DNA from 3 places in the Gordonia sp. PvP123 genome. Region 1 is predicted to be linked to each of the others. Evidence: riboswitches for the same ligand, from Rfam matches in the RefSeq annotation. Region 1 holds a riboswitch; each other region holds the start of a gene.
The links. A riboswitch is a leader RNA that binds a small molecule or an ion and turns the genes downstream of it on or off. The one in region 1 is predicted to bind cobalamin.
Positions count from the first base shown of each region.

Region 2: another riboswitch for cobalamin. It lies ahead of ABIC25_RS14220 (FecCD family ABC transporter permease); the one in region 1 lies ahead of ABIC25_RS04685 (CbtB domain-containing protein).
Region 3: another riboswitch for cobalamin. It lies ahead of cobN (cobaltochelatase subunit CobN); the one in region 1 lies ahead of ABIC25_RS04685 (CbtB domain-containing protein).

Region 1 is NZ_JBEPPN010000002.1:398,713-409,234, forward strand. Features, by position in the region: gene ABIC25_RS04680 (ATP-dependent helicase) at 1-1,470, opposite strand, end outside; cobalamin riboswitch at 1,532-1,668, shown strand; gene ABIC25_RS04685 (CbtB domain-containing protein) at 1,744-1,980, shown strand; gene ABIC25_RS04690 (CbtA family protein) at 2,022-2,852, shown strand; gene ABIC25_RS04695 (histidine phosphatase family protein) at 2,872-3,363, shown strand; gene ABIC25_RS04700 (acyl-CoA dehydrogenase family protein) at 3,480-4,706, shown strand; gene ABIC25_RS04705 (diacylglycerol/lipid kinase family protein) at 4,727-6,064, opposite strand; gene ABIC25_RS04710 (hypothetical protein) at 6,061-7,500, opposite strand; gene ABIC25_RS04715 (DUF7144 family membrane protein) at 7,529-7,957, opposite strand; gene ABIC25_RS04720 (molybdopterin-dependent oxidoreductase) at 8,117-10,522, opposite strand, start outside.
Region 2 is NZ_JBEPPN010000006.1:373,897-384,418, forward strand. Features, by position in the region: gene ABIC25_RS14215 (ABC transporter ATP-binding protein) at 1-676, opposite strand, end outside; gene ABIC25_RS14220 (FecCD family ABC transporter permease) at 673-1,758, opposite strand; cobalamin riboswitch at 1,783-1,913, opposite strand; gene ABIC25_RS14225 (YdeI/OmpD-associated family protein) at 1,959-2,528, opposite strand; gene ABIC25_RS14230 (hypothetical protein) at 2,574-3,266, shown strand; gene ABIC25_RS14235 (SDR family oxidoreductase) at 3,267-4,058, opposite strand; gene ABIC25_RS14240 (D-isomer specific 2-hydroxyacid dehydrogenase family protein) at 4,134-5,045, opposite strand; gene rnhA (ribonuclease HI) at 5,042-5,536, opposite strand; gene ABIC25_RS14250 (methyltransferase domain-containing protein) at 5,596-6,363, shown strand; gene ABIC25_RS14255 (glycoside hydrolase family 183 protein) at 6,538-7,803, shown strand; gene ABIC25_RS14260 (DUF1697 domain-containing protein) at 7,800-8,327, shown strand; gene ABIC25_RS14265 (hypothetical protein) at 8,430-8,603, shown strand; gene ABIC25_RS14270 (hypothetical protein) at 8,618-9,094, opposite strand; gene ABIC25_RS14275 (acyl-CoA dehydrogenase family protein) at 9,108-10,379, opposite strand; gene ABIC25_RS14280 (phosphotransferase family protein) at 10,417-10,522, opposite strand, start outside.
Region 3 is NZ_JBEPPN010000001.1:50,214-60,735, forward strand. Features, by position in the region: gene lnt (apolipoprotein N-acyltransferase) at 1-1,487, opposite strand, end outside; gene ABIC25_RS00240 (amidohydrolase) at 1,484-3,118, opposite strand; gene ABIC25_RS00245 (FxsA family protein) at 3,224-3,733, opposite strand; gene cobN (cobaltochelatase subunit CobN) at 3,859-7,608, opposite strand; cobalamin riboswitch at 7,681-7,816, opposite strand; gene cobG (precorrin-3B synthase) at 7,820-8,980, shown strand; gene ABIC25_RS00260 (precorrin-8X methylmutase) at 8,994-9,617, shown strand; gene cobJ (precorrin-3B C(17)-methyltransferase) at 9,620-10,522, shown strand, end outside.

The DNA of each region.
Region 1 (10,522 bases):
CAGTTCGCGATAGGGCGCCGCACGCCGGATCACCTCGTACCAGTGGTCGACCTCGAGGTCGTCGACCGCGGCGGCCGCGATGGTCTGCTGGGCGAGGATGTCGAGGGGATTCTGCGGGACCTTGATCTCCTCGATCGCCCCGTCGAGCATGCGGCTCACCGTCACGGTGCAATGCAGGAGATCGGTGCGGTGCTTCGGGTACAGGATGCCCTGGCTGATCTCGCCGACCTGGTGGCCGGCGCGGCCGATGCGCTGCAGCCCGCTGGCCACCGACGGCGGGGACTCCACCTGGATCACGAGGTCGACCGCGCCCATGTCGATGCCGAGTTCGAGGGAGCTGGTCGCGACGACGCAGGACAGGCGCCCGGCCTTCAGGTCGTCCTCGATCTGGGCGCGCTGCTCCTTGCTGACCGAGCCGTGATGCGCGCGGGCCAGGACGGGTTCGGCGCCGGAGCTCGCGCCGCTGCCCATGACGAACGCGGGGGCGCCGCCGGCGACCGACGGATTGCCGGTCGGTTCGGCCGGCTGCCCGTGGCGTTCGGCGTGGATCTCGTTGAGCCGGGCGGTGAGTTTCTCGGCGAGGCGCCGGGAGTTGGCGAACACGATCGTCGCCCGGTTGGCCTCGATCTGGTCGACGATCGAGGCCTCGACGTACGGCCACAGCGACCCGGCGGTCGGGGAGAACGCGTCGTCGAGTGCGGCGGGGTCGGCATCGGACACCGGGGGTGGGATGTTGGCCATGTCCTCGACCGGGACATCGACGCGGAGGTCGAACGTCTTGTCGGCCTTGGGCTTGACCACCTGACACGGCGCGGCGCCGGACAGGAACCCCGCCACCACCTCCGGCGGCCGGACGGTCGCCGACAACCCGATCCGCTGCGCGGGCTTCTCGAGCAGCTCGTCGAGTCGTTCGAGGGTCAGCGCGAGGTGCGTACCGCGCTTGGTGGCGGCGACCGCGTGCACCTCGTCGACGATGACGGCCTGGACGCCGGTGAGGCTCTCTCGCGCGGCCGACGTGAGCATCAGATACAGCGACTCCGGCGTCGTGATCAGGATGTCGGGCGGTGTCTTGACCAGTGCGCGGCGGTCCGCGGCGGAGGTGTCACCGGACCGGACGCCGACGGTGATGTTCGGTTCGGGCAGGTTGAGCTCCTGAGCCGCCCGCGTGATGCCGGTCAGCGGGGCCCGCAGGTTGCGTTCGACGTCGACGGCCAATGCCTTGAGCGGCGAGATGTAGAGGACCTTGGTGCCGGCGGGCCGCGAGTCCGGGTCGGCGGCGAGGCGGTCGAGGGCCCACAGGAACGCGGCGAGGGTCTTGCCCGATCCGGTGGGGGCGATGACCAAGGTGTGCGAGCCGTCGGCGATCGACGTCCACGCACCCTTCTGCGCGGCGGTGGGAGCGGTGAAGGCGCCGGAGAACCACCGTCGGGTGGGGGCGGTGAAGCGGTCGAGCACCGAAGCGCGGGGCATCTCTCCACTATGTCTCACGCGTACGACAGAACGCGGTATAGAGTCATCCCACGCCTGTGCGGGGAATCCGGTGAGAGTCCGGAACGGTCGCGCCACTGTGAACGCTGCCCATATCGACACCGTAGATATGTCGACGCGGTCGACGTGTCGACATATCGACGCGGTCGATGGTGACGGGGTGACGTGAGTCAGGATGCCGTGCCGGCGCGTAGCAGTCCTCCGGACTGCTACACCACGACATCTCCGACGCGAGATCGGCGAAAGGACCCCTCCATGACAGCTCCCCGCACTGTTGCAGCCGTACAGGCCGCCCCGGCCCGTGCCCTGCCCGTACCGAACCTGTCGGTCGCGAGTGCAGCCCTCTGGCTCAGCCTGACCGTGCTCCTGGCGGGTCTCGCCTACTACTTCCTCGGGTACGACCAGGGCGTCGTGTCCGTCTTCGGCTCCGACACCCACGTCCACGAGTTCGTGCACGACGCACGCCACTTCCTCGGCTTCCCCTGCCACTGAGCCGGCCTGACCGGCCGTATCCCACAGGAAGCCAAGTACATATGGAGAAGAAATTCATCGGCGCCGGCCTGCTCGCAGGTCTGATCGCCGGAATCGTCTCGTTCGTGTTTGCCCGGTTCTACCTCGAACCGGTCGTCGCCAAGGCCATCGACTACGAAGGCGCCCGTTCGGAGGCCGAGGAGGCACTGGCCCACGCCGCCGAACCGGGTGGCCACACGCACGGTGAGGGCGGCGAGCTGTTCACGCGGGCCATGCAGGAGAACCTCGGCGCCGGTGTCGGCAACGTCGTGTTCGCGGTGTGCATGGGTGCGTTCTTCGCGGTGGCGTTCACGGTGCTCTGGAGTCATCTCGGCAGTCGCCATCCGGCGACCGACCCGCGCGCGGTTGCGGGTGTGCTCGGCGCGATCGGTTTCGTCGCCGTGTTCGCCGTGCCGTTCTTCGCCTACCCGGCGAATCCGCCCGCCGTCGGCGACGACGACACCATCGGCGAGAGGACCGGAGCCTTCCTCACCATCAGTGTGGCGTCGGTGATCCTGGCCATCGCGGCCGTGGTCCTGGCGTTGTGGCTGCGTCCGCGGATCGGCGGATTCGTCTCGGCCGTCGCCGCTGTCGCGGCCTACCTGGCCGGCATCGCGATCGTGCTCGCGTTCCTGCCGTCCTTCAGCGAGGTCCCCGAGCCGGTTCGCAACGACGTGGGTCAGATCGTGTTCCCGGGCTTCCCCGGTGACGTGATCGGGGACTTCCGGGTCTACGCCATCGCCAACCAGGTGATCCTGTGGACGGTTCTCACCGTGGTGTTCGCCCTGCTGCTGGGGGCGATGGCGCGCTCGCGTACCGCCGACCGCGCCCCGGCGGTCGCCGCCCAGCATTGAGGCGGCGATCGTTTCGCGCATGCAGATCATCACCGCCGGTCGCACCGGCCCCAACCGGTCGGTGCGATTCGGCGGTGATCCGCTTCTGGACGAGCGTGGCCGTCGGGACGTGCTCCGCCTGGCCGCGGCGTCCACGCGCCCGGTCCTCTGTTGCGGTCCGGAGATCGCGACCCGGGAGACCGCCGGACTCCTGGGGGCAACCGACGCCCTCGTCGACGACGCGCTGCGAACCCTGGACGTCGGAACGTGGGCAGGGCGCACCCCGGAGCAGATCGATCCCGCCGAACTCGGCGCATGGTTCGCCGATCCCGGCGCCCGGCCACACGGGGGCGAGAGCCTCGCGGATTTCGTCGGCCGAGTCCACGCGTGGCGCGTGGGGCACTCCGGGCTCGCCGACCGTTGTGTGGTGGTGGCGATGCCGGTTGCCCAAGCCCTTCTGTGCCCGGACGCAGAGCGGTTCTTCGCCCACGAGGTCCGTCCCGCGACCATCTACACCTGCGCAAACACCTGATAGGAACAGATTCGCGACGGCGTACCTAGACATCGGCAGTGACTCCTGACACAGTTGGGGACGACGAAACTGAAACATGTTCGCCCCCGGGCGGACACCGGTCTGGGAGTGTGACGATGTTCGAGTGGTCCGATGAAGATCTGATGGTTCGGGACGCCTTGCGGGCGTTCATCGACAAGGAGATCCGGCCACATCTCGACGAACTCGAGTCCGGCGTCCTGCCGCCGTACGACATCACCCGCAAGCTGTTGTCGAGCTTCGGTGTCGATGCCATGGCCAAGGATGCGCTCGAGAAAGAACTCGAGGCAGAAGCCAAGGGGGAGAAGAAGAAGTCCTCCGGTGACGGCGGCGGCATGGGCGGCTCGATGTTCATGATGGTCAACATCGAGCTCGCGGGTGTCTGTCTGGGCCTCGTCGCGTCGCTGGGTGTGAGCATGGGGCTGACCGCCTCGACCATCCGCGGCAAGGGCACGCTGGCGCAGAAGAAGCGCTGGCTGCCCGAGCTGGTGACCATGGAGAAGGTCGGCGCCTGGGCGATCACCGAACCCGACTCCGGGTCGGATGCGCTCGGCGGCATGAAGACCACGGTTCGTCGTGACGGTGACGACTACATCCTCAACGGGCAGAAGACCTTCATCACGAACGGTCCCTACGCGGACACCATCGTCGTGTTCGCCAAGCTCGACGACGGCAGTGGCGTCCCGATGCGCGACCGCAAGGTGCTGTCGTTCGTGCTGGACAAGGGCATGCCCGGGCTGACCCAGGGCAAGCCGTTCAAGAAGATGGGCATGATGAGTTCGCCGACCGGTGAGCTCTTCTTCGACAGCGTCCGCGTCGGCAAGGACCGTCTCCTCGGTGAGACCGAGGACACCGGCGCCGATTCGCGTGGATCCGAGGGCGCCAAGGCCGGTTTCACCGCGGAGCGCGTCGGGATCGCCGCCCTGTCGCTGGGCATCATCAACGAGGCGCAACGGCTGTCGATCGATTACGCGAAGAACCGCAAGCTGTGGGGTCAGGAGATCGCCCAGTTCCAGCTCATCCAGCTGAAGCTGGCCGAGATGGAGGTGGCGCGGATCAATGTCCAGAACATGCTCTTCAGCGCCATCGAACGCGGCAAGGCGGGTAAACCGCTCAGCCTGTCCGAGGCGTCGGCGATGAAGCTCTACTCGTCGAAGGCGGCCACCGACGTCGCCATGGAGGCGGTGCAGCTGTTCGGCGGCAACGGTTACATGGCCGAGTACCGCGTGGAACAGCTTGCGCGCGATGCCAAGTCGCTCATGATCTACGCGGGGAGCAACGAGATCCAGGTGACCCACGTCGCCAAGGGACTGCTGCGCGGCTGAGGTACGCGCTCCAGCTGTGGTCAGGCGGCGCGGTGGGGACGCCACGCCAGATACCACAGCTGGAGCCAGTCCAGTTGCGGTGGCGCGATCCGGGTCTCGGGGCGGTGCCGTGGGACGCGGACGCGCAGCGCACCGGGCGTGATCGTGCATCGCACCGGCGTCGTGAGCTGGAGCGATTCGCCGTCGACCCCGACGGGGATGACCTCGGCGTCGGCGTCGACGGTCACCTCGGTGGCGGTCCGCTGGACGAGCCCCTGATCGTGCGTACGCCGCAGGAGTCCGACGGCCTGCCGGGTGTCGGACACCGAGACGGTGACGACGCCCAGGCGCCCCTCGTCGATGCGGGTGCGACGACCGAGCCCGGCCACGTCGTTGGTGGCATACGGGCCGTTGCTGACCAGGATCGCCTGGGGGTCGGCAACCGACTCGTTCCCGATGACAGCGCGCAGACCAGACGTCGAGCCTCTGCCCAGCAGGTCGGGGAGCATGCGTAACACCGTGCGCGTCTTGTCATCCCGGTATTGCGGGCTCTGGACGACTTCGGCGTAGATCCCGAACGACGCGTTGTTGACGAAGGGGCGGCCGTTGATGTGACCGAGGTCGACGCGGAACTCGACGCCGTCCCGTAGAGCGTCGAGACACCGGGCGGGATTCTGACGGTCGAGTCCGAGATCGAGCGCGAAATGGTTTCGGGTGCCGGCGCTGACGACCAGGAAGGGGACGCCGGATTCGGCGGCCACGCCCGCGACGAGCGCCTGGGTGCCGTCACCGCCCGCGACCCCGAGCAGGTCGGCTCCGCGGGCCACGGCGTCTCGCGCCAGCTGCACCACGTCGATCTCCACCGGCCCGTCGAGCAACGCGACTTCGGCGCCCAGGGACTCGGCCTGACGCTGCAGGTCGAACCGGACGACCTTCCCGCCACCGGAACGTGGATTCATGATGATGAACGGACGGTGGACATCCGGGGCCGCGTGCTCGGGCATCAGCGAGTCGATGCGGGACGGTCGGAGCGCGCGGCGGCCGCACCCCACCGCTGCGGCTGCCAGCAGCGCGGCGACGATCACGACCCACAGCTGTCGCTCGCGGATGAGGAACACCACGAGCAGGGGGACGGGGGCGGCGGCGAGAACGGCCGCGACCACCCGTAGGACGCCCCGGCTGATCAGGAACCAGTACAGCGCGACGACGATGACCACGACGCAGCTGACGCAGATGATCAGCAGACCGAGAAGGCCGAGGATTCCCGCGGCGGCCACCGGGAGCAGGATCGCGGCCACGGCCAGGGCCATGGCCGCGCGCGCCCACCACCTGCGAGTGGTGGGCGGCGCGACCTCGGCGGCGACCGACGCCTGGCTCATACGGTCTCGACGACCGGCGCCGCGTCGCCCGACGGCTTCTCCTCATCCGGCGTCGCCCCACTCTCGGCCCAGGTCTTCGCCGGCCTGATGACGAGTTCGAGGATCAGCAGGGCGAGGAGCCCGAAGACGGCGATGAGCAGCACCACCAGCCCGGTCGGATAACTCCAGAACACGAGGAGCAGCGCTGCGATACCGATGATCGCGCTGCGCAACGCGATCCGTGCACGGAACAGGCTCTCCTCGAACGCGTTCGGCGGTCGTGACCGCCGCATCCGTTGCACCGAGTCGAGGCCTTGGCCGAACCCGCGTCGCACCGCCGCGGCCGACGCCGACCCGCCCAGCAGGTAGGCCCCGACGGCGACCACGAGGCCGAGGACCGCCACGGCACGCAGGGCCAGACGCAACGGGTCGAGCACGGTGTCGATGGCGGCGGATGCGGCGTCGGGGGAGAGGATGTCGGGAGGCATCGCATCGAGGTAGAGCGCTCGCCCGATCAGCAGGCCGATGGCCAGGACGAGCATCGCGAGGACCAGCGAGAGCCCCGCGAGTGACAGAGCCCGCATGCGCCGGCCGCGGGGTGCGACCGCGACCGCGGCGAACGCGAGCGCGATCGTCAGCCACGGCAGGACGTCGGCGGCGGTGTCGAGCGCCGAGACGGCGCGTTGGGCCCGAACGAGTTCGGGCGAGCGGAAGAGGACGAACTGCTTGTCGACAGCGGGGATCTTCTCGACGAAGGTGAATCCGCGGTCGAGCAGGCGTGCCTTGACGTTGTCGATCACGGTGCCCAGCGAGATGCTCACCGTGCCGGAGTCGTCCACGGTCACCGACGACGGCCCGACATCGCCCGTCACCACCGCGACCAGGGCCGTGTGTGCGGCCCGATTCGCCTGCAACCACAGCGTTTCGAACTGATCGCTGGCGACGAATGACGACACGGTCTGCTGGACGAATCCGCGTGCCTGGCCGGCCAGCACCGGTGCGAGGCCCTCGACCGCACGATCGACGCGCGGTGCGTTCTCGGTGGCCGGAACCGAGTCGGTCAGGGTGGTCAGCGCGGCCGCGGTGAGCGCCTCGACGTCGATGCGACCGAAGATCTCGTCGGTGATCGTATTCGAGATCTCCGCTTGGACAGCGGGGTCCGAGGCGAGCGGCGCGACGGTGCTGACGTAGCGATCGGTGTCGAGGATCTCGCCGCGGACGAACCGCGAGGTCACCGAGGTGATGGCGAGCACCGCGACGAGCACGCACAGGAGCGCGACCGCGAACCAGCGCCACCGGTGCCGCTGTATCGACGTCGCGGCACCGGACGGAGACCCGCTCCCGGTCTTCTGTCGTAACTGTGCGACTTCGGCTCTGAGTCGTTCGAGTTCGGCGCGTTCGGCATCGGTGATGCCGACGCTGCGCTCGACGTCGTGCCCGTTGGTGTCCGTGGTCATCTCGACCCCGCCTGGTCGCCCGGGCCCCCTACCGGTACTCGGCCTTCGGGTGCCAGGTGGACACGGCCCAGATGACCACGATGTCGAGGGCGATGATCAGGATCGACCACCACGGGTAGTAGGGCAACCACAGGAAGTTGGCGATGATCGACAGGCCCGCGATCACGATCGCGGTGAACCGCGCCCAGGTCGCGCCGTTCATGAGTGCGATACCGACGATGACCATCACGACGCCGAGCGCGATGTGAATCCAACCCCAGGTGGTGAAGTTGAGCTTGTAGACGTACTCGAGGCCGCGGACGAAGACCTCGTCCTCGGCGACGGCGGCAATACCCTGGGCGAGCTGGATGACACCGAGGACGGTCAGGATGATCGCGGCGCCGACGGATGTCCCCGCGGCGATGCCCTGCTTGACGGATGGACCGTGGTTCTCGTTGGTGGGTGCGGTGTGAGTCATGGCGACGCCCTTCTCTGGACAACTCTGACAAGCAGGAGTTTCCGCCCGAAGTTCCGCCGCCGCAAGCAATAGGCGAGAGTGGGCGCAGATTTGTGACCACCGCGCCGCGGCCCGATGTGGTTGTCGCGCAGAGTGTTACGCGGTGCTAACGAATCGAGTTCACTCCGACCGGGTGAGCCGCCAGATCCGGTCTCGCGACATCGGCGTCTCACAAGGCCTGACGCCCAGCGCCCGTCGGATCGCGTTGGCGAGTGCCGGCGCAACCGGGTTGTACGGTGACTCGCTCATCGACTTGGCGCCGAACGGACCCAGTTCGTCGCTGGTGTCGGCGAAATAGACCTCCGTGACGGGGACGTCGGCCATCTGCGGCACGCGGTAGACCCGGAAGACGTTCGTCAGTGGCCGCCCGTGGTCGTCGATCATGATCTCTTCGTACAGGGCGGTCCCGATTCCCTGTGCGACACCGCCTTCGACCTGTCCCCGGCACTGCTCGGGGTTCATCACGGTGCCGGCGTCGGCCGCATGGACCGATTGCAGGATGCGCACGGTGCCGGTCTCGGTGTCGACCGCGACGCGGAACGCCTGCACGTTGAACGCGATGGATCTCATCTCACCGCGTTCGGCGCCCGCGGCGACGGCGCGCGGGCCGCCCGGGTGGTCGACCCGGTTCGACGGATCGACGGCACCGATGAGGTCGGCGAACCCGACGACCCGGCCGTCGACGAGTGCGCCGTCGGCGACGAGTCCGATCGCTGTGGGTTCGGAGCCGGTGAGGCGCGCGGCAGCGTCGACGAGGGCGTCGCGCAGCGCGAGACAGGCCGAGTACACGGCCTTTCCGGCGACCGTCGTGCCGGCCGAGGCGAAGGCCCCGGTGTCGTGGGTGACGGCATCGGTGTCGCCGTGCCACAGCGAGACGCGATCCAGCCCGGTCGACAGGGCGGTGGCGACGATCTGGGCGTGCACGGTGGTGGTGCCGTTGCCGAACTCGGCGGTCCCGACCCCCACGTGGTAGGTGCCCGCGGCGTCGACCGCGACGGTGACGTCGGCGAAGTGCCCGCGCGGGGCCATGGTGGCGATCGCGGCGATGGCCATGCCCTCACCCACGCGCCATCGTTCGCCCGGCGGTGCCTCGACCCCGTTGCCGCTGCGCATTGCCCGCTCGGCGAGGTCGAGACACTGGTCCAGTCCGTAGCTGCCGTAGACCAGGTCGACCTCGGGCTCGGCGCGTGCGATGAGGAGTGGGTCGCCGTCGGCGACGGCGTTGCGACGCCGGAACTCGAACGGGTCGATGCCGAGTTCGATCGCGAGTTCGTCCATCGCGCTCTCCACGGCGAAGACCACCTGGCCGAGGCCGTAACCGCGGAACGCGCCCGAGGGCGGGTTGTTGGTGTAGACGACCTCGGCGTCGAGCCGCTTGACCGGGCAGTTGTACACCGACACCGATTCGGCGCAGGCGTGGAACATCACGCCGATCGCGTGGTTGCCGTAGGCGCCGGTGTCCGACAACAGGTTCACCCGCAGGCCCGTCAGCCGGCCGTCCTCGTCGGCGCCGACGTCGACGGTGACCCGCATCGGATGCCGGTAGGTGGTTCGGGTCAGCTCGTCGGTGCGCGTCATCTCGTAGGCGCAGGGTTTGCCCGTGCGGAGTACGGCGAGGGCGACGAGGTCCTCGGTCAGCATCTCCTGTTTGCCGCCGAACCCGCCGCCCACGCGGGCGCTGAAGACCCGGATGCGCTCGGGTGGCAGGTCGACGAGGAGCGCGAGCTCGTTGCGGACGAGGAACGGGACCTGCGTACTGGTCCGGATGACGAGGCGTCCGTGCTCGTCGAGCCACCCGATCGAGCCGTGTGTCTCGAGCTGGGCGTGCGAAACCCGTCCGCTGGACCAGGTTCCGTGCACGGTTGCCGACGACGCGGCGAGGGCGTCGTCGATGTCGCCGCCGAAACCCTCGTGGAAGGTGGCGACGACGTTACGGTCGGCCTCGGCGACCCGGTCGGCGGGCGTGCGATCGGGGTGGAGCAGCGGCGCCCCGGGTGTTCGGGCCTCCTCCGGGTCGAACACCGCCGGGAGCACCTCGTAGGTGACGTCGATGAGCGCCAGCGCCTGGTCGGCGACGGCCGGGGACGACGCCACCACCGCCGCGACCCGTTGGCCGACGAACCGCACGACCGGGTCGAAGACGAGTGTGTCATCCGGGTCCTCGAGGCGATTCTCGTGCCGACCCGTGGAAAACCTGGCGGTCGAGACGTTCTCGTGGGTGAGGATCAGTTCGACGCCCGGGAGCGCGGCCGCGTCGGTGGTGTCGATGGCGGTGATCCGTGCGTGTGCGTGCGGCGACCCGAGCACGTGGATGTGCAACGTCCCGGGCGTCGGGACGTCGAAGGTGTACGGCTCGGTGCCGGTCACCACCCGTCGAGCCGCGATCGGGTTGACCGAACTGCCGACGAGGGGGCGTGGTCCGGTGGCCGAAGGCGCCGCGGTCGGGGCGTCGACGGGCGCGACGACCGCGGTGATCGCATCCCGGATGGAGCGATAACCGGTGCAGCGGCACAGGTTTCCCTTCAT
Region 2 (10,522 bases), on a different contig from region 1:
TGGCGGCGTCGCCGTGCGCGCGGATTCTGCCGTCGTTCAGCACGTACACCGAATCGCAGTGGCGAGCAGCCAGATCGAGGTCGTGAAGCGACACGAGGACCGTGGTTCCCAACGTTCGCACGAGCCCCAGCAGGTCCAGCTGGTGCCGGATGTCGAGGTGATTGGTCGGTTCGTCGAGAACGAGTACGCCACAATCCTGGGCGAGTCCTCTGGCCAGGGCGACGCGGCGTCGTTCACCACCGGAGAGGTGGTCGACGGCGGCGTCCCGGTGCTCGATCATCCCGACCGATCGCAGAGCTGCTTCCACCGCGGCGCGGTCATCGGTGCGACCCATACTCCACGGCGGTGCGTAAGGAAGCCGCCCCAACGAGACGTACTCGTGCACCAGCATGTCGGCGGGTAGGTCCACTTCCTGCGGCACGAAGGCGATCTGCTTGGCCCGGTCCCGGACGCTCATCGATTCGGTTGCCCGGCCGTCGACGGTGACCGTGCCACGCCGCGGTCCGAGCAACCCGACGACCGACCTCAGCAAAGTCGACTTGCCGGACCCGTTGGGACCGACGAGGCCGACGATGTCACCTGCCCGCACGTCGAGTGAAATGTCCTGCAACACCGGGTGATCGTCGATCCACACCTCGACCCCGGACGCTGCGATCCCGACCGGTGTGCGACTCATGCGGCGGCACCGAACTGGTAGCGGCGCCGGCCGAGGATGAACAAGAACAGCGGCGCACCGATGACTCCGGTGACCACGCTGAGCGGGATCTCGACCGGCCGCAACGCAATCCGGGCGACGACGTCGACGAGAACCAGGAAGACCGCGCCGATCAGGGCTGAGGTGGGCAGGACCCAACGGTGCCGGGAGCCGACGAGAATGCGTGCGATGTGGGGGATCACCAATCCCACGAACGCGATGGCCCCCGACACCGCGACCATCGTGCCGACCATCACCGCGAGGAGCGCGAACAACAGGTTTCGTAGCAACGGGACGCGAACGCCCACCGCGGCGGCGACATCGGGTCCGGCCGAGAGGGCGTCGAGCCACCCATGGAGTGCGAAAGCGATCGCGGTGCAGGTCACGACGACCGAGACCGGCAGCAGCAGCTTGCCCCACGATGCGCCGGCAAGACTGCCGAGCAGCCAGAACAGGACCGATTGAGCGGCCTGCGAATCGTTGGTGCGCAGCACGAGGAAGCTGGCGATGGCGGACAGCGCCGATGCGGCAACGGTTCCGGTGAGCACCAGCCGGAGCGGAGTGATACCACCCTGGCTCATGGTGATCGCGAAGACGAGCAGCGCGGCTCCCAGTGCGCCTGCCATTGCTCCGAGGCTCAGCGACCACAACCCGAAGCCGGCAAGGAACCCGGTGGTGATCACCGATGTCGCCCCGACTGCCGCACCAGACGAGACGCCGAGAAGGTGCGGGTCGGCCAGCGCATTGCGGACCAGGGTCTGGACCAGCACCCCCGCAACGGCAAGACCCGCGCCGACCACCAGCCCGAGCAGGATTCGCGGCATCCGGATGTCCCAGACGATCGCAAGCTGGGTACGCGTGACGGCAGGCCCACCGAACCGTGAGGCGATCACGTCGACGACCGTGGACACGGGCAGCACTTCAGCGCCCGAGCACAGGGCGAGAAACGCAGCGGCCAGACCCAACCCGAGCACGACGACAACGACGACCACGGGACGGCGTCGTCTCGTGCGTCTGTGCGTGCGCGGCAGTACCGGCGCCCTGCGGGCACCATCGATCAACATGTGTCGTCGGTCCATCCTCGTGGCGTGACAAGCAGCATCGAGGCTGGTATCTGGCTGAGTCAGTGCGTCGAGGTCATCGACGCGCCGAGTTCACAGTGGCGGGACCGCGCCGGAGTCGAACCGGCTTCCCAGGGATCTCGATGCGACGAGACTACGACATACCCGACAGTCTCCGACACCGCGCCCCGACGACACGGGCGTCAGGGTCGCTCGTTGCGCCCCGCCCGCTCGACGAGGGCGGCGACGCGCTTGGTCTTGGTCTCGGGTCGTTTCGCGAGAGCCAGCTGCGACAGCCCGAACTTCCGCACGCTCGGCGGGAAGGCGTCCCAGTTGGCGCGCGCAACCGGGTTGGCGTCGAGTGCAGCGGCGAGCTCCGGGGACTCGATCAGCGCCTCGGCGTCGTCGAACATCGTCCAGAGACCGCGGGCCTGGGCGTCGTCGATCACGGCTTGTCCCGCGGGCTGAATCCGACCGGCGGCCGCGAGGTCGGCGACACGCGCCTTGTTCGACGCCGACCATCCGCTGTTGCGTCCGCGCCGGGTGAACCACATGCCGCGGCGGCGGTCGTCGATGACGCGGGTGTGGCCGTCGATCCAGCCCCAGCACAGCGCCTCGCGAACGCACTCGTCGTAGTCGATCGGTTCCCGGCCCGATCCCTTGCGCCAGAACACCAGCCACACGCCGCCGGATGAGTCGTGGTTGTCCCGCAACCACTCTCGCCATGCCTCGATCGTGTCCACGGCGAGCTTCGGCGCATCGGGGTCGGCCATGCGTTCACCCTAATCAGCCGGGCCTCGTCTCGGTACAGTTGAGCCGTGAACGAGATCGTCAGCTTCGCGACGGACAACTGGTGGCTGATCTTCCCCATCGGCGCTGTCGTCGGCGGGTGGGCGGGGTCGATCGGGAAGTACAACGAGAAGCGGCGCAAGGACAAGATCGAGCTCGCCCGGATCAAGGCGAACGCGCAGACCGAGCAGCTCAAACTCACGACGACGTCGGCCGACCAGCTGCGCCGGACCCTTCGCCAGCACGACTCGCTGAACGAGAAGTGGTTCGGTTACGAGCTCGATCTCGCGACGCTCATCGAGTACCCGATGATGACCGACATGCGTGAACCGCTGACCCTCGCGTTCCACCGCGCCCGGGTCCGCGCCGACGATCTGCGACCCGAGCCGGGCGCCCAGGGGCCACTGCCCGATTCGATGTCCCCGGCAGACTTCGCCGAGTACCGCGACGCCGTGGGCGAATACGCCGCGGCATTCGACGCAGCCGAACGAGAGTCCCGGCGGCGCAGGCAAACCGACTTCTCACCCGTCGAACGCGAAGCCCTGGACCGGGCACGCAAGCTGATCGGCGTGGCCGCCGACTCCGCGGCCACACCCGCAGAGCGGCAGGCGGCCTACAAGAAGGCCCTGGCCGAACTCGAGGGCATCATCGACGTTCCGCAGGTGGCCGCGGCGCAGCTCGAACGGCAGATCGCCGGCGCCCTCGAGCGCGGCTCGGAGTGATCAGAGGTCCGGGATCGGCAGGTCCAGGTTCGGCGAGATGATCCCGCCGTCGACCTCGAGGATCTTGCCGGTGACGTACGCGCCGGCCGGGGACGCCAGGTAGAGGGCGGCCGCGGCGATGTCCTCCGGGTCGCCGAGTCGGTGCAGCGGAGTCGATGTCTCGACTGCGGTACGCATTCCGTCGTCGCCCGCGACGATCTCCAGCGCCGATGTCAGGATGGCGCCCGGTGCGATGCCGTTGACCCGGATCTTCGGATTCAGATCCATCGCCGCGATGCGCGTGTAATGCGCGAGAGCAGCTTTCGCGGTGCCGTAGGCGGCGTAGGCACGTCCGGGCAGGCGGCCCACCGCCGACGTGATGTTGATGATCGAACCCCGGCCGCTGGTCTCAAGGATCTGCTTGGAACCGGCGACGACCAATGCGTGCGCGTTACCGACATTGAAGTCGAAGGCATCCCGCAGGTGCTTGGGGCTGGTGTCGAACAGAGGCCGGGGCATCGCCCCGCCGACGTTGTTCACCACGGTGTCGAGCCGCCCGAACTCGTCGACCGCGGTCTGCGCGAGCGCCGCCGCCGCATCGGGGTCGCCGAGGTCCACGGCGACGGTGCGCGCGCGTCGGCCCGCCGCGCGGACCCGTTCGGCGACCTGCTCGAGGTCGGATTCACTGCGGGCCGCGATCACCACGTCGCCGCCGGCCTCGGCGAAGGCGACCGCGATCGCCGCCCCGAGGCCCCGGCTCGCGCCGGTCACGATGGCCACCTGGTCGTCTATCCGGAATCTGTCGAGAATCACCCGTCGACCATGCCACGCCGGGACCGAAAACGAGAACGTGTTCTAGGAATCGGCCGAAAACAGCAGGTCGTGATCTCAGTAGTCGCGGCCGGCGGACACCACGGAGAGCAGTTCCTCGCCCGCGGCGAACCTGCGGAGGTTCTCGGCGACCCACGGTGCGAGCTCGCGCGTCAGTCCCGACGCCGGGTTGGCGACATGCGGGGTGATGATCACGTTCGGCAGGGACCAGAGCGGATGGTCGTCGGCGGGCGGTTCCGGATCGGTCACGTCGAGGGCCGCGCCCGCGATCTGGCCGTCGGCCAGCGCCCGGTACAGAGCTTCCTCGTCGACGAGCGGGCCGCGCGCGATGTTGACCACCCACGCATGGTCGGGCAGCGCCGCGAGGCTCTCGGCGTTGATCATGTGCCGGGTCTCGGGCGTCGCCGGCGCCGCCAGCACCACGTGGTCGATGGTTCCCCACAGCTCGTCCAACTCGTCGGACCGTCGGATCTCGTGCGCACCGGGCACGTCGCGGCCCGATCGGTTCACCGCGACGACGCGGGCACCGCACGCCCGGAGACGTGGGGCGAGGGAGGCACCGATCCCGCCGGCACCGACGATGGCGACGGTGGCGCCGTGCAGCGACCGGACCGCGGTGTCGATCCGTTCCTTGTCCCAGTGCCGGAGGACGGCGGTGTTGATCTGCCGGAGTCCTGCGAGGAGCAGCGCCAGCGCGTGCTCGGCGACGTTCTCGGCATAGAAGCCCGACGCGTTGGTCCAGAGCCGGCGGTCGTCGAGGATGTCGGCGGCCACGAAATCCTCGATGCCCGCGGTCTTGAGGGCCACCCATTCGACGGTGTCGGGCAGTTGCGGGAAGTCCGCGGGCGGCCCGATCCACACCAGCACCCGGGCGTCGTCGAGGCCGACGATCTGTCCGCCCGCGCCCTCGATCGCCGCGACCAGGTGCTCGTCGCGGACGGGTTCGAGGGCGACGGCCACCGGGGTCATCGGGAGACCGATCGGGCCGCGGTGGTCGCCAGTTCGTCGGCGATCTCGTTGAAGTGGTCGCCGGCGTGCCCCTTCACCCAGCGCCACTCCACCTGATGCCGTTTCTCCTCCTCGACCAGACGACGCCACAGATCCGCGTTCTTGACCGGCTTGCGATCCTTCGTCTTCCATCCGTTGGCCTGCCAGCCGTTGACCCACTTCATGATCCCGTTGCGGACGTAGGTCGAGTCGGTGTAGATGATGACGGTCGACGGCCTGGTCAGCGCCGCGAGACCCTCGATGGCGGCGGTGAGTTCCATCTTGTTGTTCGTCGTGTCGGGTTCCGACCCGGAGATCCGCTTCTCGGTGCCCTTGTATCGGAGCACCGCGCCCCATCCGCCCGGGCCCGGGTTCCCCAGGCAGGCACCGTCGGTCGAGATCTCGACGACGGCCGAGCCCGATTCCGGGTCTGCGGAGGAGTCGTCGGTTGTCGGGTTCGCGGAAGCTGTCACGCACGGAAGCCTACGGCAGCTGCGATGCCCGGCAGCAGACTCACCGCTAGGGTGGACTCATGGCTGTGTGGGACCCGACACGCTATCTACAATTCGCCGACGATCGCGCGCGGCCGTTTCTCGACCTCATCGCGCAGATCCCGACCAACCCGCTGTCGGTGGTCGACCTGGGGTGCGGACCGGGCCACCTGACCAAGCACCTGCGTGCGCTCTGGCCCGCGGCCGAGATCCTGGGCATCGACGACTCGGCGGAGATGGTCGACCGGGCCATCCGGGACAACACCGACCCGCACGCCAACTACGACGCCGTCGACGTCTCGCAGTGGACGCCCCACCGGCCGGTCGACCTGATGCTCTCCAACGCGATGTTCCAGTGGGTGCCCGACCACCTCGACGTCATCGACGGTCTGCTCGGTCACCTGACCGATGGCGGCGCCTTCGCCCTGCAGGTGCCGAACAACACCGACTCGCCGACCCACGCGGCGCTCGCCGAGCTCGCCTCGACCGAGCCGTACGTCGGGGCCTTCGGCGACCTCCGGGCGCTCCCCCGGCTCGACGCCGAGATGTATCTCGACTTCTTCGCCGAGCGCGGTCACCACGTCAACGCGTGGGAGACGACCTACTTTCACGTGCTCGACGGCCAGGACCCGGTGTTCGACTGGATGTCGGGAACCGGTGCGCGTCCGTACCTCCAGGCACTTACCGGCGACCTCCGGAAGCAGTTCGTCACCGACCTCAAGAAACGTTTCGCCGAGGCCTACCCGCGCCGCGAGTGGGGCACGGTCCTGCCGTTCCGCCGAACGTTCGCCGTGGCCACTCGCCGCTGATCCGCCCCCGTCGACTGTGCATCGATATCCGTCGACTGTGCGCTGTATCCCGTCGTTCGTTGCCCCACTTCCGGCGAAGGGTCACGCACCGGCGTCGGTTCGGCATCGACGCCGCTCCGAGCCGCCACTTCTGCAACACTGACACCACTTGTCGTTTCTTCTGGGGGTACGTCCATGCGTCCGGCCCGCCGCATCATCGCGACCGTTGCCGCTGTCGCCCTCGCGGGCGGCCTGTTGACCACCGTGTCTGTTCCGGCGAGAGCCGCGGTCTGCAACGCCACCGGCGTCACCGGGGGCGATGTCGGCAGCACCGGCAGTTCCGGGTCCAGTGAGCTCGGGTGGGGCAGTCTCGACTTCGGCAGCTACCGGGCGGACGGAAAGAAGCCTCAGGGTCCGCTCCCGACATTGACCGGCGCCACCAAGGCCGTCTCCTGGGTGACCGGCCCGCGAAGTCCCGCACGCACCGACACCCGTTTCGGCATCACCGCCACCGACGTCGGTGTGCCGTGGGACAACGGATCCGGTCAGATCCTGATGGCCTTCGGTGACACGTGGGGCAGGTGCGCGGGACAGATGGCCTGGAAACACAACACGATGCTGCGCAGTGACGCGAACTCCGACCTGGCCAAGGGCATCCGATTCCCGAACGCCGTGCCCGGGTCGGTCCGTTCGGGCGCGCCGGTGACGCCGGCGCATCCGACGTGGGCGCAACCCATGTTCAACGCCGTCGGGGTGCGCAACATCGAAGTCGGTCGGATCCCCACCGGCGGTATCTCGATCAACGGCACGCAGTTCGTCGGTTTCATGTCGATCCACCGGTGGCTGGGGCCCGGCCGGTGGAGCACGAACTACTCGGGAATCGCTGTGTCGCACAACAACGGTCAGACCTGGACGGTCGACAACAACACGCTGCGTTGGAACACCGACCTGACGATCCCGGGCGTTCCCCAGGTGACGAGGGGCCATGATCGGTTCCAGATGGGCGCCTTCCTGCGGAGCGGGGAGTACATCTACCAATACGGAACGCCCAACGGACGTTCCGGTTCAGCCCATGTGGCCCGCTTCCGTCCGGCCGACATACTGAACCTCAGCCGATACCAGTACTTTCGCGGTGGCACCGCGTGGTCGCCGAATCCGGCCGACGCCGCGCCGGTCGTCGCCGGCCCGGTCAGCGAGATCTCCGTGGCCTACAACGCCTTCCTCGGCCGGTTCGTGATGCTGACCGAGCGTGCAGGGACGATCATGCTGCGCACGTCGCCGTCGCCGGTGGGCCCGTGGAGCGGAGAGCGAGTGCTCATCACCCCCAAGCAGTCCAGCGGTCTGTACACCCCCTACATCCACCCTCGATCGTCGGGCAAGAACCTGTACTTCGTCGTCTCGCGGTGGGACGACTACAACGTGATGCTGGTTCGGACCGACCTGTCGAAGGTCCGTCTGTGAGCCGCCGCATCGTGTTGATCCGCGCGGTCAATGTCGGCGGGGCGAAACTCCCGATGGCCGAATTGCGCCAGATCGCAACCGACCTCGGTGCCGAAGACGTCTCGACCTACATCGCGTCGGGCAACCTGCTCTGCACACCACCGGCCGCACCAGAGCAGTTTGACCGCGCTCTCGAAACCGCGATGGAGGATCGCTACGGATGGTTCCGGGAGGTCATCAGCCGCACGCCCGGGCAGGTCCGCGCCGCGCTCGACGCGCATCCGTTCGAGATCGCCGACGACAAGTATTCCTACGTCTACTTCCTGACCGGCCGACCGGCGCCCGACAAGGTGGCCGCGTTCGAGCGCAAGGACTTCGGCCAGGACGTCGTCCGGGTCATCGGATCCGATCTGCACATCCGCTATGCCGACGGGGCGGGGCGTTCGACGCTGACCGCACCGGTGATCGCGCGCGGTCTGGGTGTGCAGGGCACGGGACGCAATCTGCGGACCGTCCGGAAGCTGCTGGAATTGGCCGACTCCTGATCACGGCTCGGTGGCCGGCGTCTCGCCACGGGCGTAGCGTCGGTGGAGGCATCACGAGACAAAGCCGACGAACCAGACGTTCGCGTCGAGAGGAGTCCGGACATGAGTCAACCGGTCCCGCCGCCCCCGCCACCGCCGGAGCCCGTTCCCGCACCCGAGCCCATCCCCGAGCCGCCGCCGGAACCGCCGATCCCCGTGCCGACCCCGCCGCCGGCTCCCGACCCACAGCCCGCACCACCGCAGCCGGACCCACCGCCCCGCCCGACGGTGATCTGAACTGCTCCGAGCGGTCAGCCGCGTGCCAACACCCGCGCGACACGGTCGATGTCGGCGAGTTGTTCCTCGCGAGGCGCCTCCCACAGTTTCTTGGGTAGCTTCTCGAGGTCCTTGATGGCCGACTCGGCGTGATCGAGCGCCTCGGTCGATTCGTCTTCGCCGAGGTCCGCCGACGCGATCAGCCGATCGTCGAGTTCGAAGACCGCGTCGTCGAGGCGATTGCGTGCCGCGACGAGTTCGTCGTCGTGCGGGATCGCCGGGTTCGCATGGACGTCGGCGATGGCGTATCGAATTCGACGGTGCAACAGCGCTTCTCGCGTGTTGTCGGTGGCCCAGCTCTCGGGTGCCCGTCCCGGTCGGCCGGGAATCAGGTCGGTGGACCGCGCGAAGGTGCGTACGCGTTTGTCCGAGTCGTAGGCGAACCAGGCGGCGCCGCCGAGGATGAACAGTGCGACCACCACGGTGGCCACGATGATGATGACCGCGATCATGTGGTCAGCCTACTCAGGACGACTGCACTCCCTTGGGTGCCTTTCCCGACATGAAACCGAACAGGTATCCGGCGACGCGTCGCATCTGGATCTCATCGGCGCCCTCGGTGATCCGGTAGCGACGATGATGCCGGTAGATGTGCTCGAACGGCTCGTGCCGCGAGTAGCCGCGTCCGCCGAACACCTGCATCGCCTGATCGGCGGCATCGCAGCACAGCCGGTTCGCCTGGTAGTTGCACATCGAGACCTCCGCAGACGCGGCGAACGGTCCGTAGGTGTCCATCTTCCAGGCGGTTTCGCGGATCAGGGCCCGGATCATCGCGCACCGGGTGTGCAGGTCGACGAGCGGGAACTGGATCGCCTGATTCGTCGACAGTTTCTTGCCGAAGGGCGCGCGTTCGTTGGCGTACGCCACGGCGCGATCGACGCAGTATTGGGCCGCCCCGAGACTCGACGCCGCCTGACGGATGCGGTTCTCGTTGAAGAAGTGCTGCACGACCTGCAGACCGGCTCCCTCCGCCCCGAACACCGCGGAATTCGGCACCCGGACATCCCGCAGCGAGATGTGCGCATGGTCGGTCGGCATGTTGAACGTCCACAGGTACTCCTCGACGGCGAACCCGGGGTCCTGCGGGTCGACGAGGAAGGCGGTGATCCCGCGAGCGTCTCCCGGTTGACCGCTGGTGCGGGCGAACACGATGTCGCGGTGTGCGGCATGGATGCCGGTGTTCCACGTCTTCTCGCCGTTGATGATCCAGTCATCGCCGTCGCGGACGGCGGTCGTCTCCATGTAGGTGGCATCGGACCCGTGGTCGGGTTCGGTGATGCCGAAGGCGAAGAACTTCGTGCCCGCGGCCAGTCCCTCGACCCATTCCGCCTGCTGCTCCGGGGTGCCGTACTCGAGCATGAGGAGCAGACCGATGTTGTTGCCGACGATGGCGTGCTCGTTCTGCAGATCGCAATGCAGGCCCAGCCCTTTCGACGCCAGGTGCTCGCGGATGATCGCCATCGCCAGGTTCGATCCGTCCCGGCCACCGAATTCGGACGGGAACGGGTAGCGGAAATGGCCTGCCGCATCCGCGCGACGCCGCGCCTCGCCGAGGAGCGCTTCCCACTCCTTGTTCGGCAGGCCGCCTCGCTCCCAGTCGGTTCGGGAGTCCTCACGCCGGTGGTCGAAGAATCGGATGTTGTCGTCGGTCTGCTCGAGGGGGACGATCTCGGCCTCGATGAAGGCGTCGAGTTCGGCAAGGTAGTCGCTCAGCGACTCGGGCAGGGCGAAGTCCACGATGAACCCCTCTCGGTTGGGATCGGATGTCCTGCGGTCACGGATGAGGGACCGCGAAGTACTTGGGGTTCGCCACGAGGAGTCGCGCGCGCACGTCGGCGACGACGGCGTCGCGGACCTTCTCGTCGGTCCCGTCGAGCTCT
Region 3 (10,522 bases), on a different contig from region 1:
GAGGTGAAGATGCCCGACTGCCGACTGATGGAGCCGTCGGGCTCGATGACGGCGCTCACACCGCTGGTGGCCGCGACGACGACGGCCCGCCCGTGTTCGACCGCGCGGACCTGTGACATGGCCAACTGCTGGTAGGTCATCTCGGTACGGCCGAAGGTCGCGTTGTTGGTGGGGACGAAGAGCATCTGCGCGCCCTCCCGCACGGACTGTCGCGCGGCCCGGTCGAAGGCGACCTCCCAGCAGGTGGCGACCCCGACGGTCACCGTCCCGGAACGACCGGGCACGTCGACGACGGTGGGTCCGGTGCCGGGGCGGAAGTCTCCGGCCATGTCGGCGTAGGACGAGAACAGGCGGAAGAACGGCCGCCACGGGAGATACTCCCCGAACGGCTGGACGATGTGCTTGTCGTAGCGGGCGACCGAACCCTTCGCCCCGTCCCACACCAGGACCGAGTTGGTGGGCCGGCCGTCGGGGTTGCGGATGAGGGTGCCCACCAGGATCGGTGCGTCGACGGCCTCGGAGGCGGCGGTGATCTCGGCGGCGGCGTCGGCGTTGTCCAGCGGTGAGATGTCCGAGGCGTTCTCGGGCCAGAGGACGAAGTCGGGTTGCTCGGTCTGCCCCGTGTCGATCGCCCGGCCGTAGGCCATCGTGGTGCGCACGTGATTGTCGAGGACGGCACGGCGCTGGGCGTTGAAGTCCAGCCCGAGACGCGGCACGTTCCCCTGCACGGCGCCGATGCGGGCCGAGGACGTGGCGATGTTCCGGTCGAGGCTGGCAGGGGTCGCCGCGATCGCGGCGATCGGCGCGAGCAGCGCGATGGCGACCGCCGTGGTGGCGATGCGCACGACACCCGAGGAACGTTCGGCGACCGGAACCGGGCCATCGGTGACCGGTGCCGGGGCCGGCGTCGGACCGCCATTCGAGCGGGTGCGTCGGTAGGCGCGGACGAGGACCACGAGCAGCCAGGCGACCGAGGAGCCGAAGAGCGCGACACCCGCCGACAACCCCGGTGCGCCGAGCACCGAGGCCAGCGGCAGCAGCGGACCATCGACCTGACTGAAAGCCGTTCGCCCCCAGGGAAATCCGCCGAACGGGAACGCGGAGCGCAGCGCCTCGACGAGCACCCAGCACAACGTGAACCACACCGGTGGCACGGGTAGCCGCATCGTCACGGTGGCGATCGCGCCGAAGAGCGCGAGATATCCGGCGAGTATCGCTGCCAGGGCGAGCCACGGCAGCGGGCCGACGTAGACGCCGATCCACGGGAGCAGCGGCACGAAGAACGCCAGGCCGAAGACGAAACCGATCCAGGCGCCGGTGCGCACCCGGGGCGTCCCGATGTACAGCGCGGCGAACAGGAGGCCGAGTCCGAGGACGGCGAGGAACCACCAGTTGCGCGGCGGGAAGGCCGCCCACATCGCGACGCCCGCGGCCACGGCGGTTCCGGTCTGTGTGAGCCAGGACCGGGAGACCCGCGGCGGACTCATCCGGCGTCCCGGTCGTACAGGGTCCGGCCCCGGTGCACGGTGCGTACGCAGCGCGGTAGTTCGGCCCCCGGCGAGACGTCCGGCAGCGCCGGGACCCGCGACCGCGGATCCGTCGACCATCGCTGGACCTTCTCGTGGGATCCCGCGACGACGAGGTCGTCGATTTCCCAGACCGCGTAGCTGGCGGGGGCACCGGGCGTGAGGGTGCCGGTCACGCCGTCGTTGACTCCCCCGGCCCGCCAGCCGCCGCGCGTCGTCGCGGCGAAGGCGCCGCGTGCCGAGATCGCGTTGGCCGGCTGATGGTGATGCACGGCAGCACGGATCGTCGACCACGGGTCGATCGCGGTGACCGGTGCGTCCGATGAGAACGACAGGGCGACTCCCGTTTTGGCCAGCATCGCGAAATCGTTGAGAGTTGCCGCACGGGGTGCGCCCAGACGGGCGTCGTACAGGTCGCCCGGTCCGCCCCATTCGGCGTCGAACAGCGGTTGCATGCTGGCGATGACGCCGCAGCGCGCGAGGACCTCCGCGTCGGCGGCGGTGACCATCTCGGCGTGTTCGAGTCGGTGCGCGCACCGTGCCAGTGCGGGCGTGCCGAGTTCGTCGGCGAGGTCGGCGAGGGCGCCGACGACCACACCGGTCGCGGCGTCGCCGATGACGTGGAAGCCTGCCTGGATGCCCGCGATCGTGCAGGCCCGCAGGTGGTCGCGGATCGCCTCGGCGTCGAGATAGCTGATGCCGTGGGTGTGCGGATCGTCGGTGTAGGGCTCGGAGAGCCACGCGGTGTGCGAGCCGATGGCGCCGTCGATGAACAGGTCGCCGCCCAGGGCGTCGGCCCGCGTGATCGACATCAGTTCGCGGGCGTGGTCGGCGTCGGTGACAGCCTGTCCCCAGTAACGCCGGACCTCGACGGGGTGGTCGAGTTCGGCCAGCGCCAAGAAGTCGTCCATACCGCTGATGTCGGGTCCACCGTTCTCGTGGACCGCGACCACACCGTGGGCCGCGGCCCCGTCCAGCGCACGACGCTGGGCACGCTCACGGTGCGCGGCGGTCACGAGGAGCCGGGCAGCGCCCCGCACAAGGTGGTGCGCCTCGGCGACCAGCGGTTCCTCCGGGTGGTACCCGACGGCGTCGGCCAGGTCCGGGATGAGGCGTCGAAGCGCGGTGGACGCCACCGCCGAGTGCTCGTCGATCCGGGCGAGATAGACCGGTCTCGTCCCCACGACGGCGTCGAGCTCGGTGGTCGTCGGGAACCTGCCGTCGTCGGGTTCGGCACCCGCCCAGGTCGAGTCGTCCCAGCCGAGACCCCAGATGAGGTCGCCTCCCTCGTGCGCGGATTCGGCGGCCACCGCCTTCTCCACGAGCCGCAGACAATGCGTGCGGCTCGACGCCTCGTTCAGGGTCAATCCATCGAGCCCGAGTCCGGTGGAGGTCAGGTGCACATGGGAATCGACGAAGCCCGGACTGACGAAGAGTCCGCCCAGGTCGATGATCTCGGCGTCGGGGTGAAGCGCACGTCCGACGTCGTCGGTCCCGACCCAGACGACGATTCCGTCGGTGACGGCCATCGCGGTCGCGTCGGGGGCGGCCGGCGAGTACACGGCGCCGCCGAGAAGCAGTTGGGTTGCCACGATCGTTCAGTGTGCCTTGCCGTCGGTGAAGGGTGGCGAGGGGTCCGGTTGCCGGGCGTCGGGATCCCGGGCGGTGTCGCCAGTCCGACGCAATACAGAACGGGCTCAGCGGCCCTGTGGCAGGCCCCGGGTCCCGAACGGCGTGGTGGCCGACCCCGGCTCGGGCGTGTCGGATTCCACGACGGAGCCCTCGACGACGGTTGCGCCACGTCCCGCGCCGTAGACGCCGGTGGCGTAGACCCCGGCCCGGTCCATGGCGGTCGCGACCCGGCGCGCACCGACGGCCACGACGACCGGACGCATCACCCGACGGGTGGGCGGGAACAGCAGGAGGGTCCCGGCCACGGTCGACACGACACCCGGGATGACCAGCAGCAGGGTCGACACGGCGACGAGCGCGGTGTCGGCCAGCGGTGCACGGGCGTCGACCTCGTTCCGGGACGCCCGCTGCAGCTCGCCGAAGACCTTGCGGCCCTGCCAGCGCAGGACCACGACCCCGAGGACGACGGCGGCGAGGCTGATCAGCACCGCCCAGCCGAACCCGAGGGTCATGACCATCGCGACGAATGCGGCGATCTCCAGTACGGCGTAGGCCGCGAACCAGCGGAGAGCCATGATGCTTCACCTGTCCTTCGGTGCCCTTCGGCACCCGTTGACGTCAGGGTCTGCATCGGTAACGAACGAGTGCCCGATTTTGCTCCCGAGGGGTGGTTTCGACAAGCTCAACCAGCGGTGGGCGGTCAGTCCTCGCCGCGGCCTTCGATGTCGCCCTCGGTCTGCAGGTAGACGTTGCGCAGGGCGTCGAGCAGCTCGGCCGGCGGCTCGCGCCACATGTCGCGTTCGACGGCCTCGAGCAGACGTTCGGCGATCCCGTGCAGCGCCCAGGGGTTGGACTGCTGCATGAACTGCTGGTTGGTCTCGTCGAGGACGTAGGACTCGGTGAGCTTCTCGTACATCCAGTCGGCGACGACGTCGGTGGTCGCGTCGTAACCGAAGAGGTAGTCGACCGTGGCGGCCATCTCGAAGGCGCCCTTGTAGCCGTGGCGCTGCATCGCCGAGATCCACCGCGGGTTGACCACGCGGGCGCGGAACACTCGGCTGGTCTCCTCCGACAGCGTCCGGGTGCGGACGGAGTCGGGCCGGGTGCTGTCGCCGATGTAGGCCTCGGGCGAGGACCCGGTCAGCGCGCGGACGGTCGCGACCATGCCGCCGTGGTACTGGAAGTAGTCGTCGGAGTCGGCGATGTCGTGCTCGCGGGTGTCGGTGTTCTTCGCCGCCACGGCGATCCGCTTGTACGCGGAGCGCATGTCGTCGACCGCGGGCACACCGTCGAGGTCGCGTCCGTAGGCGTAGCCGCCCCATTCGGTGTAGACCCGCGCGAGATCCTCGTCGCTGCGCCAGTCCCGCGAGTCGATGAGTTGCAGGATCCCGGCGCCGTAGGTGCCGGGCTTGGACCCGAAGACGCGCATCGCGGCACGACGCCGGTCGCCGTGTTCGGCCATCGCCGCACGCACGTGGGCGGCGACGAAGTTCTGCTCGTCGGTTTCGTCGTCGGCACCCGCGGCGAGCGCGACCGCATCGTCGAGCATCGTGACCACGTGCGGGAACGCGTCCCGGAAGAAGCCGGAGATGCGCACGGTGACGTCGATGCGGGGACGGCCGAGTTCCTCGAGCCCGATGAGCTCCAGCGAGGAGACGCGCCGGGACATCTCGTCCCACACGGGCATGACACCGAGCAACGCGAGGACCTCGGCGACGTCGTCACCCGACGTGCGCATCGCGCTGGTCCCCCACACCGACAGTCCCACCGACGGGGGGTATTCGCCGTGATCGGCCAGGTAGCGCTCGAGCAGCGAGTCGGCCATCGCCCGACCGGTTTCCCACGCCAGCCGCGAGGGCACCGCCTTCGGGTCGACGGAGTAGAAGTTGCGTCCGGTGGGCAGCACGTTGATCAGGCCGCGCAGCGGCGACCCGCTCGGCCCGGCCGGGATGAACCCGCCGTTCAGAGCGTGCAGCACACGCGGGACCTCACCGGTCGTCTGGCGCAGGCGCGGGACGACCTCGGTGGCGGCGAAGGTGAGCACGTCCCCGACCGCTGTCGGCAGTCCCGCGGTCGCCGCGGTGACGGCCTCGGCCGACCAGTCGTCCTTGGCGCAGGCGGCCACGAGTTCGCGGGCCTGGGCCTCGACGGCATCGACGGAACCCCGCTCGGCCGAGCCGTCCTCGACGAGTCCGAGAGCCTCGCGGAGGCCGGGCAGAGCCGATGTGCCGCCCCAGAGTTGGCGGGCGCGCAGCATGGCGAGGACCAGGTCGACCTCGGCGTCGTCGCGCGGGGGCTCGCCGAGGACGTGCAGGCCGTCGCGGATCTGGACGTCCTTGATCTCGCAGAGCCAGCCGTCGACGTGCAGCAGCATGTCGTCGAAGACCTCTTCGTCGGGACGTTCGGTCAGACCGAGGTCGGAATCCATCTTCGCCGCGGTGAGGAGCGTCCAGATCTGCTGGCGGATCGCGGGCAGCTTCGCCGGGTCGAGCGCGGAGATGTTGGCGTGCTCGTCGAGCAGCTGCTCCAGGCGGGCGATGTCGCCGTAGGACTCGGCGCGTGCCATCGGCGGGATCAGATGGTCGACGAGGACCGCATGAGCGCGCCGCTTGGCCTGTGTCCCCTCCCCCGGGTCGTTGACCAGGAACGGGTAGACGAGCGGGAGGTCGCCGAGGGCGGCGTCGGTACCGCAGTCCGCCGACATGCCGAGGTTCTTGCCGGGCAGCCATTCCAGGTTGCCGTGCTTGCCGACGTGCACGATCGCGTCGGCACCGAAGCCGGTGTCGTGCGCGGCAACCCACCGGTACGACGCGAGGTAGTGATGCGACGGCGGGAGGTCGGGGTCGTGGTAGATCGCGACCGGGTTCTCGCCGAAGCCGCGCGGCGGCTGCACCATGATCGCGATGTTGCCGAAGGTCAGTGCCGCGATGACGATGTCGCCGTCGGGATTGTGCGTGCGGTCGACGAACAGGTCGCCCGGAGCCGGACCCCAGTGCTCGGTGACCGCCGAACGCAGTCCCTCGGGCAGGGTGTCGAACCACGCTCGGTAATCGCCCGCCGAGAGGCGGATCGGGTTTGCGGCGAGGGTCTCCTCGGTGAGCCAGTCGGCATCCTGGCCGCCGGTGGCGATGATCTCGTGGATCAGTTTGTCCGAATCATCCTCGGCGAGACCGGGAACCGATCCCGGACCGGACTCCGGTCCGATGTCGTACCCGGCCGCGCGCATCGCATCGAGCAGGCGCAGGAGGCTGCGCGGGGTGTCGAGTCCGACGGCGTTGCCGATCCGGGCGTGCTTGGTCGGGTAGGCCGATAGCATGACCGCGATCCGCTTGTCCGCGGCCGGTGTCCGACGCAGCCGGGCGTGCGCGGTGGCGATGCCTGCCACCCGGGCGCAGCGCTCGAGATCCGGCTGGTACCACGGCAATCCGTCGTCGTCGAACTCCTTGAAAGAGAACGGCACGGTGATGATCCGACCGTCGAACTCGGGCACCGCCACCTGGGTGGCGACGTCGAGCGGTGACAGTCCGTCGTCGCTGTCCTCCCAGTCCGCGCGGGAACCGGTGAGGCAGAGACCCTGGAGGATCGGGACGTCGAGTGCGGCGAGTCGCTCGATGTTCCACGCCTCGTCGTCGCCACCGGCCGACGCGGTGGCCGGGGTGGCGCCGCCGGCGGCCAGCACGGTGACCACCAGGGCGTCGGCGGTACCGAGCAATTCGAGGAGGTCGTCGGGCGCGGTCCGCAGCGACGCACAGAAGATCGGCAGCGCTCGCGCGCCCTTCGCCTCGATGGCATCGCAGAGCGCGGCGATGTAGCGGGTGTTGCCTGCCAGGTGCTGGGCGCGGTAGTAGAGCACGGCGATCGTGGGGGCGTCGGGACCTTCGTGGCTCGTCGCTTGCGCTCCTCGCACCTCAGGGAGCGGAGAAGGCTCGGCGTGCGCTCCTCGCACCTCAGGGAGCACAGAAGGTTCCGGCCGCGGAGAAGGCGTCCGTTCCAGCACACCCCACGCGGGCGTCTGCTGCGGGAGTTCGAAACCGTTGCCGGTCAGCAGGACGGTGTCGGACAAGAAGTGGTGCAGGTTGACGAGGTTCGCGACGCCGCCGGCCGCGAGGTAGTCGTGGGCCTGCGCGGCGACACCGGACGGCACGGTGGAGTGCGCCATCAGGTCGGGGTCGGGCTGCTGCTCGCCGGAACACACCACGAGCGGCTTGCCGGTCGCCTCGACCGCCGCGAGCCCGTCCTCCCACGCGCGCACTCCGCCCAGGATGCGTACGACGATGAGATCGGCGTCGGCGGCGAGTCGCGGGATGTCCTCGACCAGGATGCGAGAGGGGTTTGCGCCGCGGTAGGACACCGACGCCTCCGTCGGAGCACTGCCCGACGGTGTGTTCTCCTCATGGGCCGCCGAGGCCGTGAGCAGATCGGTGTCCGAGGTCGAGAGCAGCAGGATCATCGTGTCTCCTCGCCGGGTTGTCGCGCCCGGGTGCGTGTCGGTGCCGTGGGTGGCGGGTGCAGTGCGAGGGACTGGTCTGACTCCCGGATGGCCGGTCGATCCCGGCTCCCCGATCACAGTGGCGCGACCGCGCCGGAATCGCACCGGCTTCAGCCCGCTCGCGGTGCGTTCAGCCTACGGCCACCGCACCCGCCGGTCGTAGGCTGGTGGGATGAACCAGCCAGCCCGGGCCGCCGCCGACCGTTGCCCAGGGGTCTTCGACACGCATCCGGCGGCCGACGGCGCACTGGCCCGGGTCCGGCTGCCGGGCGGGCGGATCCGTCCGGATCAGCTTGAGGTGCTCGCCCGGGCGGCCGCCGACCATGCCGACGGGCACCTGGAGTTGACGGTGCGCGGCAACCTCCAGCTGCGCGGGATCACCGACGTCGAGGCCGTCGCCGAGGCGGTCGTCGCGGCCGGGCTCGCGCCGAGCAGCACCCACGACAAGGTGCGCAACATCGAGCTGAGCCCACTGACCGGGCGTATCGGCGGGGTCGCCGACGCGCGTCCGCTCGCCGCGGCCCTCGACGACGCGCTGCGTGCCGACCCGGCCGCGGCCTCCTTGTCCGGCCGGTTCCTGTTCGGGATCGACGACGGCCGCGGGGACATCGCCGCCCGACGCCCGGATGCGTGCGCGGTGATCCGGGCCGACACGCCGTTCGCGGCGGACATCAGCATCGCCGGGGTCGCCGTCGGGTCGGCCACCGGTCCGGAATCCATCGTGAGCGCGCTGATCGCGGTGGCTGCCGGTCTGGGCGAGGTCTCGCCCGGCGCGTGGCGGGTCCGCGACCTCGACACCGACGCCCGGCGTCGACTCACCGACCTCGTCGCGTCGGGTCTCGACCCGGTGATCGACGACGACCCGGACACCACGCCGAGCGCCCCCGGCGAGCCGATCGTCGGCTGGTTCGACCAGGACGACGGCGCGGTCCTGCTCGGCGCGGTCGTCGAACTCGGTCGGTTGCCGGCCCGGCTGGCGGAGTTCATCGCGGCGGTCCAGGCGCCGATCGTGTTCACGCCCGACCGCGAGATCCTGCTCTGCGATCTCGGCGAGGGCGTGGCCGAGACCGTCGTCCGCGTGCTCGCCCCGATGGGCCTGATCTTCGATGCCGCGTCGCCCTGGGCGTCCGTCAGCTGCTGCGTCGGAGCGCCGGGGTGCGCGTCCGCCCACGCCCCGGTCCGGGACGACCTGATGGCCCGTGTGCAGGCCGGCGACCCCGTCGACGAACGCGAGCACTGGGTCGGTTGCGCCCGTGGTTGCGGATCGCCGGCCGAATCCCACCTCTCGGTGGAGGCCACGCCCGACGGCGGATACGAACGGCGGCGCCGTTAGGCTCGTCAGCACCATGACCGAGTACCTACGAGACGGCGCCGCGATCTACCGTCAGTCCTTCGCCACGATCCGCGCCGAGTCCGACCTCTCCGCGTTCGCGCCCGACGTCGCGACCGTGGTCGTCCGGATGATCCATGCATGCGGCCAGACCGACCTGACGCGCGACGTGATCGCGACGCCCGGTGTCGTGGCGGCCGCGCGCGGCGCGCTGGAGGCCGGCGCCCCGATCCTCTGCGACGCCAACATGGTGGCCTCCGGCATCACCCGCAAACGCCTCCCCGCGGACAACGAGGTGCTCTGCCACCTGTCCGAACCCACTCTCCCGACTCTTGCCGAGCAGCTGGGGACCACGAGAACCGCTGCCGCACTGGAGTTCTGGTTGCCCCGCCTGGAAGGTGCGGTGGTCGCGATCGGCAACGCGCCGACCGCACTGTTCGCGCTGCTCGACATGATAGACGACGGTGCGCCCCGTCCCGCCGCGATCGTCGGCGCACCCGTCGGTTTCGTCGGCGCGGTCGAATCCTGCGCGGCCCTGGCCGAGCGCGACGACCTCGAGTTCATCACGGTCACGGGCCGGCGTGGCGGGTCGGCGATCACCGCGGCCGCGGTCAACGCGCTCGCGACCCCGAAGGAATGACGATGGCCCCCATGCACTCGGACAGCTCGGCCGCCGGACAGACGTCGGGTCAGGGCACGCTCTACGGCATCGGGCTCGGCCCGGGCGACAGCGAACTGATGACGGTCAAGGCCGCCCGCCTCATCACCACCGCGGATGTGATCGCGTATCACTCTGCGCGGCACGGCAACAGCATCGCGAGGTCGGTCGCGGAGCCGTACCTGCGCGAGGGCCAGACCGAGGAACGTCTGATGTACCCGGTCACCACCGAGACGACTGACCACCCCGGCGGCTACCAGGGCGCACTCGACGACTTCTACACCGAGAGCGCCGAACGCCTCGCGGTCCACCTGCGGGCCGGGCGTGACGTCGTCCTCCTCGCCGAGGGCGATCCGCTCTTCTACAGCTCGTACATGCACATGCACAAGCGGCTGTCGCCGCACTTCGACGCCGAGATCGTGCCCGGCGTGACCTCGGTGAGCGCGGCGGCGGCGGCCACCGGAGTCCCGCTCGTCGAGGGCGAGGAGACCCTCACGGTGGTTCCGGGTACGGCGTCGACGTCGGAGCTGCTCTTCCGTTTCCGTTCCGGGGACGCGATCGTCGTGATGAAACTCGGCCGGACCTTCGAGCGGGTGCGCGACGCGCTCCGCGAGGCCGGGCGTCTCGACGAGGCGTTCTACGTCGAGCGGGCCTCCACGACGGTCGAACGGGTGCTCCCGGCCGCCGACGTGAATCCCGCGGAGGTGCCCTACTTCTCGATCCTCGTCGTCCCGGGACGCCGCAACAATCCGAGGTTCGAGCCGGAACCCGTGCCCGGTGAGCTCGTCGTCGTCGGGCTCGGCCCGGGCCACGACAGCTGGACCACCCCGGAGGTGCGCACCGAGCTGGCCACGGCCACCGACCTCGTCGGGTACACCACCTACCTC